Regions from separate parts of the Sporomusa sphaeroides DSM 2875 genome, predicted to be linked through region 1. Evidence: riboswitches for the same ligand, from Rfam matches in the RefSeq annotation. Region 1 holds a riboswitch; each other region holds the start of a gene.
The links. A riboswitch is a leader RNA that binds a small molecule or an ion and turns the genes downstream of it on or off. The one in region 1 is predicted to bind cobalamin.
Positions count from the first base shown of each region.

Region 2: linked by a shared signal. The riboswitch ahead of SPSPH_RS03510 (ABC transporter substrate-binding protein) and the one ahead of SPSPH_RS19585 (TonB-dependent receptor domain-containing protein) in region 1 are both predicted to bind cobalamin.
Region 3: linked by a shared signal. The riboswitch ahead of cobI (precorrin-2 C(20)-methyltransferase) and the one ahead of SPSPH_RS19585 (TonB-dependent receptor domain-containing protein) in region 1 are both predicted to bind cobalamin.
Region 4: linked by a shared signal. The riboswitch ahead of SPSPH_RS03335 (efflux RND transporter periplasmic adaptor subunit) and the one ahead of SPSPH_RS19585 (TonB-dependent receptor domain-containing protein) in region 1 are both predicted to bind cobalamin.

Region 1 covers NZ_CP146991.1:4,250,980-4,254,188, forward strand. The annotation lists gene SPSPH_RS19585 (TonB-dependent receptor domain-containing protein) at 1-1,554, opposite strand, end outside; cobalamin riboswitch at 1,701-1,884, opposite strand; gene SPSPH_RS19590 (Arc family DNA-binding protein) at 2,350-2,532, shown strand; gene SPSPH_RS19595 (helix-turn-helix domain-containing protein) at 2,918-3,133, shown strand.
Region 2 covers NZ_CP146991.1:784,322-787,530, forward strand. The annotation lists gene SPSPH_RS03505 (ABC transporter ATP-binding protein/permease) at 1-1,284, opposite strand, end outside; cobalamin riboswitch at 1,419-1,599, shown strand; gene SPSPH_RS03510 (ABC transporter substrate-binding protein) at 1,834-2,829, shown strand; gene SPSPH_RS03515 (MotA/TolQ/ExbB proton channel family protein) at 2,862-3,209, shown strand, end outside.
Region 3 covers NZ_CP146991.1:4,535,905-4,539,113, reverse strand. The annotation lists gene SPSPH_RS20885 (methyl-accepting chemotaxis protein) at 1-1,154, shown strand, start outside; cobalamin riboswitch at 1,489-1,672, shown strand; gene cobI (precorrin-2 C(20)-methyltransferase) at 1,783-2,505, shown strand; gene SPSPH_RS20875 (FecCD family ABC transporter permease) at 2,502-3,209, shown strand, end outside.
Region 4 covers NZ_CP146991.1:736,157-739,365, reverse strand. The annotation lists gene SPSPH_RS03340 (efflux RND transporter permease subunit) at 1-670, opposite strand, end outside; gene SPSPH_RS03335 (efflux RND transporter periplasmic adaptor subunit) at 667-1,908, opposite strand; cobalamin riboswitch at 2,307-2,490, opposite strand; gene SPSPH_RS03330 (energy transducer TonB) at 2,583-3,014, opposite strand; gene SPSPH_RS03325 (energy transducer TonB) at 3,057-3,209, opposite strand, start outside.

The DNA.
Region 1 (3,209 bases):
AGGCAGTTCGTAGCTTACCCGGTCAATAATGCCGACTGCTAAACCGGCCTGAGGTTCATAATACCAGCCGCCGGGCAAGTTCCGGCGATAGCCGTACCGGGCGCTGATACCGCTGGCCCAGCTGCCATACTTGGCCGAGTTGGCGCTGTCGCTGTCATGAAACCGGTAGTCGTTTTCGATCTTCGTCATCCGGGCAGCGAGATCCAGATAGCGGCCGCTGTGACCGGTCCAGGAGGCATAGGCGCCCATGCTCGTGCCGGTCAGGTCTCCCCGGCCGGTAGCATAACCGGCATCGGCACTTGTCCGGCCAAACATTACGCCGTAGTACAGGGTCCCGTTATAGAAGTCGCCCTCCCGCTCCTTGTCAAGCCCGGCCTGCAGCCCGTCATAGCTTTGGCTGAAGCCGCGCCCGTACGCGCCGCGGCTGTTCAGTTTTCCCCGGAAGCTATGGGCCCAGACGCCTTCGCTTACCGGCCTGTCCGCCGCACCGGCAAGGGACGGCGCGCCTGTATTGCCGAGATGACGGGCATGCAGTTCATCCATACGGGTGAAGAGATTGCCCTCTTCGATGCGCCAGATATTGCGAAAAGCCAGTTGGGCGTCACTGGCCATCTTGCCGGATTCGGAGATGACACCGGTATTGTAGGACTTTACCCCCAGCAGGATCGCTTTGCCGGGCTGCAGGTTGTTCCAGTCAATAACCGGCACCAGTTCGTAAATCCGCAGCGGGCCGTCGATAAGTGATGCCTGCCCCAGCACATTAACCTGATTGTAAGCAGTGCTGCCGGCCGCGCTGAGGTCAACAACCATATAGTTGTACTTATAAGCAGGCGTGGTCATTTCTATTGGCCGCATGAAAACCCCGCCCGCGCCGCGTACTATGGTCTTATAATTGGGATCATAGGCAGACTGAACATAGATGGTGCCGCTGCCGGTCAGCTGTTTAACGGTAACACCGCCTATCTGGATGGTTCCGCCCGTGCTTTTGACATGGGTATTAATGCGCAAAACAACGTCACCGGACAGATTCAGTTTTTCCACAGTCAGGGCTATGGGCTTTATACTGGCCTCCTTAGCAGGCGTGGGTTCCTGATATCCCTGGCTGTTGCCCTTCCAGGCCAGGTCAAGCATACTGCCGCCCGCCAGCGTAAGCTCGGCGGCAGTTATATACGAGGCCCTGGCCGGCACATCCATCGGCCGCCATCTTTCGCCTGCCAGCAGCACAATCGTCGCATTGTACCTTTTAGGGTTAGTCGGAAGAGTCCCGGCGCCACCCATGGTGGCTGTCGATTCGTAGGTATTATAGCCGTCGACCTCTCCTGTTGCCGTCCACGTGCCGTCTGCCGGCGTTGTAAACGCAGCCGCCGTATGGATAAATGACGCAGCCAGATTCAGCGCCAGCAGCCATCCCAGGCTGAGTACCACGCATTTGGCGCCGCGCACGCCGCTGCTGTAGCGGACCGATTTCATCCGGCCGGTGTTTTTCGCCAGTTCGGACACCACCTGCCAGCAGGCGCGTGCCCGGTTCCAAATGATTTTGTAGATGTGGTTCAAAAGCGATCATTCCTTTATCCCGTTCTTTCCTCTCTGCATAGTAGACACTAAAAAAAAAAACACTCCCCTTTGGGAAGTGCTTATGCCAAATTGACGTTATTTTCCGAAAATACTGCATAATCGCCTCCCTGTCACGCGCAGGTACAACGGTGATTGCCGAACAGGCAGTTCTCCTGACTCCGGTTCATCGCTGTCCCGCGCCTTCCCAGAGCTTGACGCTCCAGTGGCCAATATGCAAGACTACTCCCCGTTACAGTGGCGGGACCGTGCCGGTATTTCACCGGACTTCCCTATTAAGCCCTTGCGGGCACCTGTCCCAAGATATTCTGTTGTTCTGTGGTTTAATCTATGAAGCATAGCTCAGGATTATTACTTTTTCCTATTCCCTCCTTCCCCTCGGCAACGGCAAAAGTTTTCCTACAAACTCTGCATAACTTCACCGCTGCAATGATTTGTCACATTTTCTCAACCCCTGCATTGAAGCCAGCTGCCAACTGTGAGCAATGCAGGGCGACACCAAATTCGTGTCTTTGAGACACGAATTTAGGCATACTTTACCCTTGGTTAGCGGCTTAATAAGGTTAAGTCCGTTATCTAAACTTCTCTTTTATATGCCCCCTTTCTGTAGAACAGACCTCAAGTAGGAAAATTGTTGACAAAACACTTTACTCCCAAATATAGGCACCCCCATTTTCCATTTAAATCATATCATGCCGTCATTTTGCCGTCAATATGCCTTTTCTATTTCTTTTAATATACATTTATTGTAATTACATTTCTATGGAGGGAATTACCGTGTCATCAAATACATCTAAGTTTACACTTCGTATCGATCAACATATACTTGAAAAGTTTCGCTATATTGCTGACAATAATTTCAGAACAGTTAATAAGGAACTAGAAATGATTATAAAAGCTCATATAGCCGCCTATGAGACCAAAAATGGGGCGATTAAGGTTGATTTAAACACAAAATAAATTCCTGCGGCTTTTTCCTTTTAAAGGTATTATCGGCTTATTTTTAACGGAACGTTCACGAGGAATTTAATCCACTGCCTTTAACATTGAAGCCAGCCACCAACTGCGCTATAATGGAGACAATCGTATGTGGAACACACCCCTGTTTTCCGTTCGATTGTCTCCATCAGCAGCAGTTGTTTTGTCGTGGTATCGAGCAACTAGTGTCCTTCAGACACATTCTCGGGCATGCTTTGCCCTTGTTTAGCATCTTACAGCTGTAAGCTTGCTGTTTCGAGTCGCTCTTTTACCTACCTCCTTTCAGTATATAAAAATCAAACAGGAACAATTTGTTCCTATTATATAGGAACATTTAGTTCCTGTCAATATTTTCAGGAGCGTTTTTATGAGTTTTTCGCATCGAATAAAAGAATTAAGACAAAAACATAACGTATCTCAACAAGAATTAGCCGATTTACTAGGAGTGTCCACTCGCGCCTGGAGATTTTACGAATCAGGCGAAAGGGAACCCAATATGGCCAGACTTATTTTACTCGCAGACTATTTCGATGTGTCTCTAGATTATCTGGTCGGTAGATTAGATAAAGCAGAGGATAACTGACGGAAATGTCAGAGACGGGATTATTATTCAAATTCAATGTATCTCTCAATTACTTAGTTGGACGGTCCAATAATCC
Region 2 (3,209 bases), 1.5 Mb from region 1:
CGGGATATAAGGTTTTTGCGGCAGAAACAGGACACTGCTATCCGGCGGGCAGGACATTTGCCCGGAGAAATAGGGCCAGACTCCGGCTAATGTTTGTAATAATGTGGTTTTGCCACAGCCCGAAGGACCGGTAATCAGCAGGCTTTCACCGCTAGGGAGCGCTAAGGTAAGCTTGTTCACCAGGATATGGCCGGCAGGAGAAAATACGGAAAGTTCTTTGGTTATGAGTGTATCCGGATTGTAAAAGAAAGTGTTTGATGCCAGGTGCTGTGACTGGATAAGCCGGAGCTGGGTGCAAAACTCCCGCAGACGGTTAGTTACAGCCTGCCATTGAGCGATTTTCCCAAAGCTTTCAATAATATAGGCGAGCGCGGAATGAACATACCAATAAGCCCCCGATATTTCGAATAATTGTCCAAGCTGCAGCTCGTCATTGAAATATTTGGGAGACGCGATCAAAAAGGCAAATACGGTAGACAACTGTGTATAGGCTGAGGATATCCAGGTAATGTCCCTGGTGGTTTTAATTATTGCAAGCTGGGTAATTACAATATTTGAAAACCATTTTAATAAGTTGTGCTTTTCCCAGGTATCTCCTTTGCATAATACAACACCTTCGGCATATTCCTTCAGCCTGATTAAGCTGTAGCGGAAGTTGGCTTCATTGCTTTGCTGAAGGTTATTTTGCAGCATAAGAGGACGCCCTATCTTTATGGTTACCCAGGTGCCGAAAGCGGAATACAGGAGGGCGGACCAGACCAGGTAGCCGGGAATTATAACTTCGGTTGTCAATAAGGAGACCCGGATTTCCCCTGATAACCGCCAAAGGACAACTGAAAATACGATAAGCGTTATCAAATGACGCAGCAGCCCCACGGCCAAGTCCAGTGAATGGGTAACAAACAGCTGAATGTCCTCGCCGATACGCTGGTCCGGATTATCGATAGCCTTGACAAGAAATTTCATATGAAAATAGTTCTGTTTGTGCAGCCACAGTGTGATATATTTATTCGTTAACCACTGGCGCCACCGCAGCTGCAGCAGCATTTTGACATGTGTCTGCCAGCCTGAGGCTGCGACGAGAATGGAACAAATCAGAGCAAATTGAACTAAGGAATGATAAAAACCGGCGAGGTTATGCTGCTGCAGGTGATTGTAGAAGCCTACCTGCCAATTATTAAGCTGCATATGGAGCAGTACCAGCAAACCGGTGCAAAGGATGAGAAGCAGGGTTAATATCCAGGCTTTGGGAGCAGCTTTCGACAACCAATAGGACAGTGCCATTCTTACCAAGTGACCTGCTCCTCTCGCGTGAAGATGGAAGTCAGATATGGCATGTATATGCCATCTTGAGCAGAGATATACAAAATAAGAACAACTTGACACTATTTGGACTGAAGTATATACTGGAAACAATAAACAGAATATTTGAGGTAGGTGCCCAACTGGGCTTAATAGGGAAGACCGGTGAAAAGCCGGCGCGGTCCCGCCACTGTAACGGGGAGTAAGCTTAAGATATGCCACTGGGATGAGTTTCTGGGAAGGTTTAAGCGAGCTATGATCCGGAGTCAGGAGAACTGCCTGTCTGACAATCACCGTTTGTTACCCACGAGGGTTTGGGGAGGGGATTACAGTAGGCGTTTTGCGGCGTAGCTGAATTCACTTCTGGTTTTATCGCCAGAAGTTTTTTATTCTAACTAGTAACCTACTGTTTGTTACTCCCGACTTTTTATACGGTCGGGAGTTTTTCTGTTTGCAGCTGTTTTTGCTCTGTTTGGCCGCAATGCTGCTGCATAATGTTTACTTAAGAGACAACCTACAGGAGATGAAACGATGATGTTGGCAACCCTGGCTAAACCGTCATGTCGCCTGAGTATGCTCGTGGTTTTAGTAGTGCTGCTCTTCTTTACAGGTGGTTGTACGGGAAAAAATAATACAGGTTCGCCGCAAGGCGGCAATGGAAATATAGCCGGTTCCGGCGGCTATGAAATAGTGGATAGTACCGGCTATGTACTACAGCTTCCGCAAAAACCGCAAAAGATTGTGCCGCTTTCCGTCAGTACCGACGAAATTCTTTTGGCACTGGTAACCCCGGAGCGTATTGCGGCCCTGACGCATCTTGTGGATGATGCCGGAGTTTCCAATGTTGTGGAAGAGGCCAAAGTTGTTCCCAAGAGAATACGTATTCATGCCGAAAGTATTATTGCGCTTCAGCCGGATCTTGTGCTTATGCCGGATTGGCTGCCGCCGGTGCTGAGCCAAACACTCAGGGAGACAGGTATTCCTGTCTATGTTTATAAAACCGCCGCCAACGTTGACGAGGTTAAGCAATCTATTATCGCGCTTGCCCGGGTTGTCGGTGAAGAACAGGCCGGTGAACGGCTGGTGGCTGAGATGGAAACGCAGTTGGCGCAAATTAACGAAAAAACCAGCACGATTCCAGCCGACAAGCGCCCGGTAGTTATCCGGTTTTCCCTGATGGGCGATAGTGGCGGTAAAGGGAGTACTTTTGAAGATATTTGCCGCCAGGCGGGGGCAATTGAAGGTGTGGCAGCCGCCGGTTTAAACAATGATGACCTATTGTCCAAAGAACAGCTTGTCCGTATTAATCCGGATATCATTCTGCTGCCGGTCTGGGATTATACCGGCAAAACAGACATTCAGAAGTTTGCTGAGGATGTGCAAAATGATCCGGCTTTGCAGATCGTGAAAGCCATTCAAAACAAAAAAATGATTGTTGTGCCTGACAGACACCTGACTTCCACCTCACAGTACATTGTTTACGGCGTGCAGGCTGTAGCCCGGGCCGCCTATCCTCAGCTTTTTTAAGGTTATTGATAGATACAAACGGGGGGAGAAGAATGAGTTTTATTGCCAAGTGCTTTCAGATATTTCATCAGGGCGGCCCGGTCATGTATCTGATTCTGGCCTGTTCCGTACTGGTGGCCGCCATTGGGGTGGAACGGTTCATGTATTATAGAAAAATGGACACCGATATGCACGAGTTTACCGGACGGCTTACCGCTTTACTGGAGCGGGATGACTGGGCGGCAGCTCATGAATTATGCCGGCAGACCCAGGGGATTGCCGCTATGGTTGCCGCCAAGGGTATTGCCCATGTGCAGCGGGGCTGCGCGAATATCGAAAGCGTGCTGGAGGGAGAAGCTTCTTTAGCTGTTGCCGGCCTCCGGGCATATTTAAACCATTTG
Region 3 (3,209 bases), 280 kb from region 1:
TTGGGGTAACCGGCTTTTTGATCGTGCTGGCAGGTGTGCTGGCGATCGGGCTTGGTATTGGTATCTCGCGGATAATCAGTGTGCCGCTGGTAGCGGTAGCGGCGGCAGCCAATAAAATTTCCCAGGGGGATCTTACCGGCAATATTCCCGCTCGCTACACTGTGGCCAAGGACGAGATTGGCCAGCTTGGTATGTCCTTCAGCGTAATGGCGGCCAATTTGAAAAGCCTGGTGACTCAGGTTGGCCAGTCTTCCGGTCAGGTTGCCGCATCGTCGGAAGAGCTTACTGCCAGCATTGACCGATCCGCTCAGGCGTCTGAGCAAATTGCCGGAACAGTAGCCGGGATAGCTCAGGGGGCGGAGCAGCAAATGCAAGCCCTGATGGATACGGTGGCAGTGGTTGAACAAATGTCGGCCGGAGTGGACAAGATTGCGGTTAATACTGCCACCGCCACTGCTACTGCCGACAGGGCGTCAAGCTCGGCCGAGGACGGCAGTCAGGCAATTTCACTGGTCATCAGCAAAATGAATGATATCAAGCAGAGTGTGGACAATTCCGCCGCTGTTGTTGCCGAACTGGGGGCCAGGTCCAAAGAAATTGGCCAAATTGTATCCACCATTGACGGGATTGCCGCACAAACCAACTTGTTGGCGTTGAATGCCGCGATCGAAGCGGCCAGGGCCGGTGAGCAGGGAAGAGGATTTGCCGTTGTTGCGGAGGAAGTCCGGAAGCTGGCTGAGCAATCCCAGGCAGCCACTAAACAAATTGAGAACCTGATCAGTAGTATTCAGCAGGATACCGGTCATGCCGTTATTGCGATGAGCCAGGGGACACAGGAAGTAAATGCCGGCGCGGAAGTAGTCGGTGCTGCCGGCGATCATTTCAGGGAAATCGCAGCGTTTGTCGTGGAACTGTCCGGACAAATCAAAGAAATTGCAGCGGCAGTCGGTCAAATAGCTGCAAGCAGCCGGCAAATTGCCGGGTCGGTAAGCGCAACAGAAGCAATCAGCCGGGATACCTCGGCTGTGACGCAAACGGTTTCGGCTGCCACGGAGGAACAGTCGGCGACTATGACGGAAATGGCAGTTTCCAGTGAGAAATTGGCCAAACTGGCAGAGCAGTTGCAACAGGTGTTACAACAATTTAGGCTGTAATTTTTTAGCATCATGGAGCGACCATGATGCTAAAAAAATTACTTCATTAAATTACCTCACAACAGGCAAGGGAGTTGTCTGGGTGTTCTACAATTCAATGTTCACCATGGCACCAGGTGCCTGCTGCACCTTTGCCAGCAGCTACTGCCACTCTTCCAAAGTCAAATCCACTTGGCCGGACTCAATAACATCGGCCGGGACCCGGAAGTTTACGGTGTTGCCGTAGCTGCAAGTTATTTTATATATGTAATGGCTATTTGGTTATTTGCCATGCTTTGAGACCGGGGCAGACATAATCTGCTTGACTTTTTGCACTTTTAATCATACAATTTAAATAACTTAATATGGAACAGGTGCCCGATTGGGCTTAATAGGGAAGCCGGTTGAAATCCGGCACGGTCCCGCCGCTGTGAAGGGGAGCTGCCTGCAACAAGCCACTGAAATAGCTTGCTATTTTGGGAAGGCGCAGTTTGGCTATGAACCTGAGTCAGAAGATCTGCCTGTTTGACAATCACCGGTTTTCACCCACGAGCGATGGGGAGGGGATTTGCGCGTTAGTCTGGGCAATTTCTCTGTCAACCCTTTAGAGGTGACAGAGATTTATTTATTTTAAGGAGTTGTTTTGATAATGTCAGGGATTTTTTACGGCGTCGGCGTAGGCCCCGGCGACCCCGAATTACTTACTTTGAAAGCCATTAACGCCATTAAATCATCCGATGTGGTTATTGCTCCCCGTACCGAGAAAAAGGATGAAAGCACGGCACTTTCCATTGCCCGTCCCTACATCCAGGAGGGGACTGAGGTTCTTGAGCTGGTATTTCCTATGAACTACAATGCTCAGGCTTTGTCCGATGCCTGGGTGAACAACAAAGAGATCATTCTTGGATTATTAAACAGCGGCAAAAAAGTAGCTTTTCTTACCCTGGGCGATCCTATGCTATACAGTACTTATATGTATGTTTTCCGCCTGTTGGAAGCCTCCGGCCATGAAATTGTCAATATTCCCGGCGTAAACTCCTTCTCGGCAATTGGCAATCGCTTAGGGGTGGCCCTGGCTGAAGGCGGCGATATTCTGAGCATCGTACCGGCTACCATTGATGATGAGCGGCTGGAAAGAGTGCTGGCTGCCTCTGATAATGTGGTGCTGATGAAAGTGTATAAAAATTATACCGAAATTGTTGAAAAACTGCATAAGCACGGTATGGTAGAAAATGCTGTAATGGTCTCAAAATGCGGCCTGGAAGGCGAAGAAATTATTCGTGATTTGGCGGCTGCCGGTAACCAGAAGGTAAATTACCTCTCAACCATTCTGACCAAACGTTCAAAAGTGAGTAAGCACGCATTGGCATGAGCAGTACGTTAACCGCGCTCTTGAGCCGCCAGAAGGCCAAAACCCGTCTGGCGGCTATGGTGCTTTTGGTGGTAATGGTTCTGTTTACTTTAGCTGCCGTAGGTTTTGGCCGGGCGGATATCGGTATCGAGGACGCTGCGGTTGTTATTTATGGAAAAATTACCGGCAATGCTGACAGCTATAGCCACGTAAATGGGGCTATCACGGCCATTATCTGGGATATCCGCCTGCCGCGCATTCTGGCTGCCATTGCTGTTGGCGGCGGCTTGGCGGTGGCTGGTGTTGTCTTTCAGGCGTTGCTCAGGAATCCGCTGGCAGATTCCTATACCATGGGTGTATCGACAGGTGCAGCCTTTGGGGCCAGTATAGCTATCTATCTTAATATTCTTGCCCAGAGTAGCCTGCCTGTCACGCTGTTGGCCTTTGGCGGGGCGGTGGCCACCCTGCTTGTTGTCATGTCTATGGCCCGGGTAGGCGGCTATGTGTCATCTGCCAATCTGGTTATTGCCGGGATTATTGTCAGCAGTATTCTGTCAGCCGCCATCAGCATGGTTAAGAGTCTGGCCGGCGAACAGGTATCGGCCATTGTTGCCTGGCTGATCGGCAGCCTGGCAGCTAAAAGCTGGGAGCATGTGGTATATGGCTGGCCGCTTATTCTGGCTGCTTGCTTCGTATGCTATTACTATGCCGAAGATCTCAATGTT
Region 4 (3,209 bases), 1.4 Mb from region 1:
CCTGTGTTTCCGAATATACGGAACCGGCAGGCAAAAGCAGGTTATCGCCTTTAATGCGCTCGGCAATCTGGTTTAGCGACAAATTATATAAGGCTAGTTTATCGCGGTCAACCAGTACGGCGATTTCCCGGTCGCGACCGCCGCCGACAGCCACATCGGATACACCGCCGGCCCGTTGGAGCCGCTCTTTGAAAATGTGATCGGCTTTGCCATAGATATCAGACAATGGATATTTTGCCTTTACCGCAATTTCCATAACCGGCACAGCGTTGGCATCCCGCCGGCTTATCACCGGTTCCTCTACATCCTCCGGCAGTTTTTTCCGCACCCGGTTGATGGCCTTGGAAGCGTCGATAGAGGCAATATCGCCATTGGCCATATAGTCAAATTCCAGGACGATCGTAGCCCGTTCCGGCTTGGCAATGGCGAGAATCCGCTTTAAATGCGATAAGGAAACCAATTCCTGTTCCAGTGGTTTGACCACCATTTCCTCAACCTCTTCCACGCTGGCGCCGGGATATTCAACAGCTATGGAAAAATAGGGACTGTTCAGGGCCGGCAGCAGCTCCACACCGATACGAAAAAAGCTGTATAGCCCCAGCACAACAAACAGCATGACAATCATGGTTATGCCGACAGGACGTTGAATAGAAAAACGGGTGATATTCATATGTGCGTATCCACCTCAACAGCCATCCCCGGTTTAAGCCGGGATACATTACTGACGGCCACCCGCTCCCCTGCGTGAATGCCTGTAAGCAGTTCTACAGTTTCATCATTGCGTTGTCCGGTTGTTACCAGGCGCTGTTCGGCCTGATTTTTGTCATCAATGACAAATACATACTGCTTGCCGTTTTTTTCTGTAACCGCGGTTTTTGCCACAAACAAAGTCTGCTCTCTAAGCAGCCCGGCAATACCGGCATGGGCGAACATACCGCTTTTGACGGCAACATCTGCCAGGGTTAACGCCAGCCTGACAGTAAAGAGCCGGGTTTGGGCATCTGCTGCCGGACTGATATAAATAATGCTGCCAGGATACTCCTGCCCCAGTGAATCAATGGCAACCATTACCTGCATGCCGCTCCGGATTTGCGCTGCATTCTGCTCGGAAACAAGGCAATCAACATAGCTGCTGCTATTATCAACAACCGTCAGCAGCTTTTGCCCGGCCTGCACAAAGGCTCCTGCTTCCACCTGCCGGTAGCCGATAATACCGTCCCGCGGTGCCCGCAGCAGCCGGTCTTCCCGCTGTTTCTCCAAGGCTTCCAGGCCGTATTTGGCTTTAGCCAGCGCTGCCTGTTTGCTTTCTAAAACCGCCGGAACGCCACTTGGCATCGACTGTTCCTTTAGTACGTCCAGAGCTGCTTTTGCATTGACTATTTGCTGTTTGGCCGTATCCAGCGTTTCCCGGGAAATGGCCCCCATATTGTACAAGGCTTCATACCGCCGGTAATTAGCAAGATTCCGCTCATAATCGGCCTCGGCTTTTTGATAATCGGCAGCAAATGCGGCTTTGATTTCGATACTGTCCGCTCCGGCCTGCCGGATAGCGGCTGTTGTCTGGGCGATCGCCAGATCGATATCCTCCAAATCCTGCGCAACAAGTATTTGTCCGGCTGTTACTTGCTGGCCTAACTCTACGGCAACCCGGGTAATATGCCCCGCGTACTTGGGCGCAATATCGACCTGCGCCGCCGCCACCGTTTGCCCGCTTAAGATAATCCTTGAAAACATATCCTGCCGCCGGATTGTCTCTACCGCTACCAGCGGCTTGACTGCGCCGGCTTTTGCCGTATTTCCCTGACTGCTATGGCTTTTCCAGAAGAACAGGGCACCGGCCAAAACTGCTGCCACCACCACAATCCCCAGCATCTGCCGGCACTTTTTGCTATGTATAACTTTCTTCATCAGTAATGTGTGTTCACTCCATTCCTTACATCTGCCGGTTATCGCGGTAACAGCCGGAAGCGGTTAATCACCTTGCGGAAGAATCTCCTGATGTGCCAATAACCGTCAACTCCTTGTTGACGGTTATTGGCGCAAGCTGTTTAAGACCAGCCCAGAATTCCGGCCTGCCGGTTAGTACTCAATGATAAACTGATTTTACAACTTATGATTCCAGGCCAGGATCCGGTTAAAGGGCAAATCCCAATAATTAAAGCAGCTATAACATGCAAAAGCCCCTTCCTGAAATTCAGGAAGGGGCAACAAAATACAATAGCATCGTTCCTAATCTACCCCGGCGTTTTTATAGCAGCCGGGAAAATTATACGCTCTAAATCCCCTCCTCATCGCTCGTGAGTAAAACGGTGATTGTCAGACAGGCAGTTCTCCTGGCTCTGGATCATGGCTCACCCAAACCTTCCCAAGACGGTTTCGTCTCAGTGGTATATCTTGGGTTTGCTCCCCATTACAGTGGCGGGACCGCGCCGGTTTTTCACCGGTCTTCCCTATTAAGCCTTTTCAGGCACCTGGCCAAATACTATGAAATTTTTACAATTATCACTCAAATATTACCATGCCGTATAAGGTCTGTCAAGCTTATCCTGTCGATGCTGCTTACAAGCAACAGTATCCTGTTACTACTCCGCAGCCTTCACGGTTTCTTCGTTATTTACCTGTTCTTCCGGCACATATTTCTCCACATTAACCTGAAGGGGAAAAAGAATGGAACAGGCTACCGCCTGATTATCACTGGTGTAAGCCGGGCTGAACACGGACTGCTTCATTGAATCAATGACGGCCTGATCAAATAATGCATCGCCGGAGCTTGTGATTATTTTTATATCACTGTCTATGATTCCGATTGCCGATACGGTTGCCTTTACCTTCACCATTATGGTTTGTTCCGAATATTTTTCCCGTAAATCATCCGAAAGTGAAACCGGAGCCAAACTAATAATTTTAGGAGGAGTCACCGGCGAATTGTTATTTGCCATAACCGGAACAGCCAGGCTGATAAGAATTACTAAAAAGCCGGCAATAAGTAATTGCATTTTGGGGAAATATTTCATAAAACCACCCTCTCTTTTCTTGCCGCAATGCCTGGTGACAGCTTAGCCATTCAAGCGAAAGGATACGGGAATTGTGGTGACGCACGCGACTGCCCGCCCGGTATCCCGGTTGCGGGCCGGTACAAACCGCCATTGCCGTACGGCTTCTATCGCCGCCTGATCCAGGGAAGCATGCCCGGATGTCCGTAACAGAAC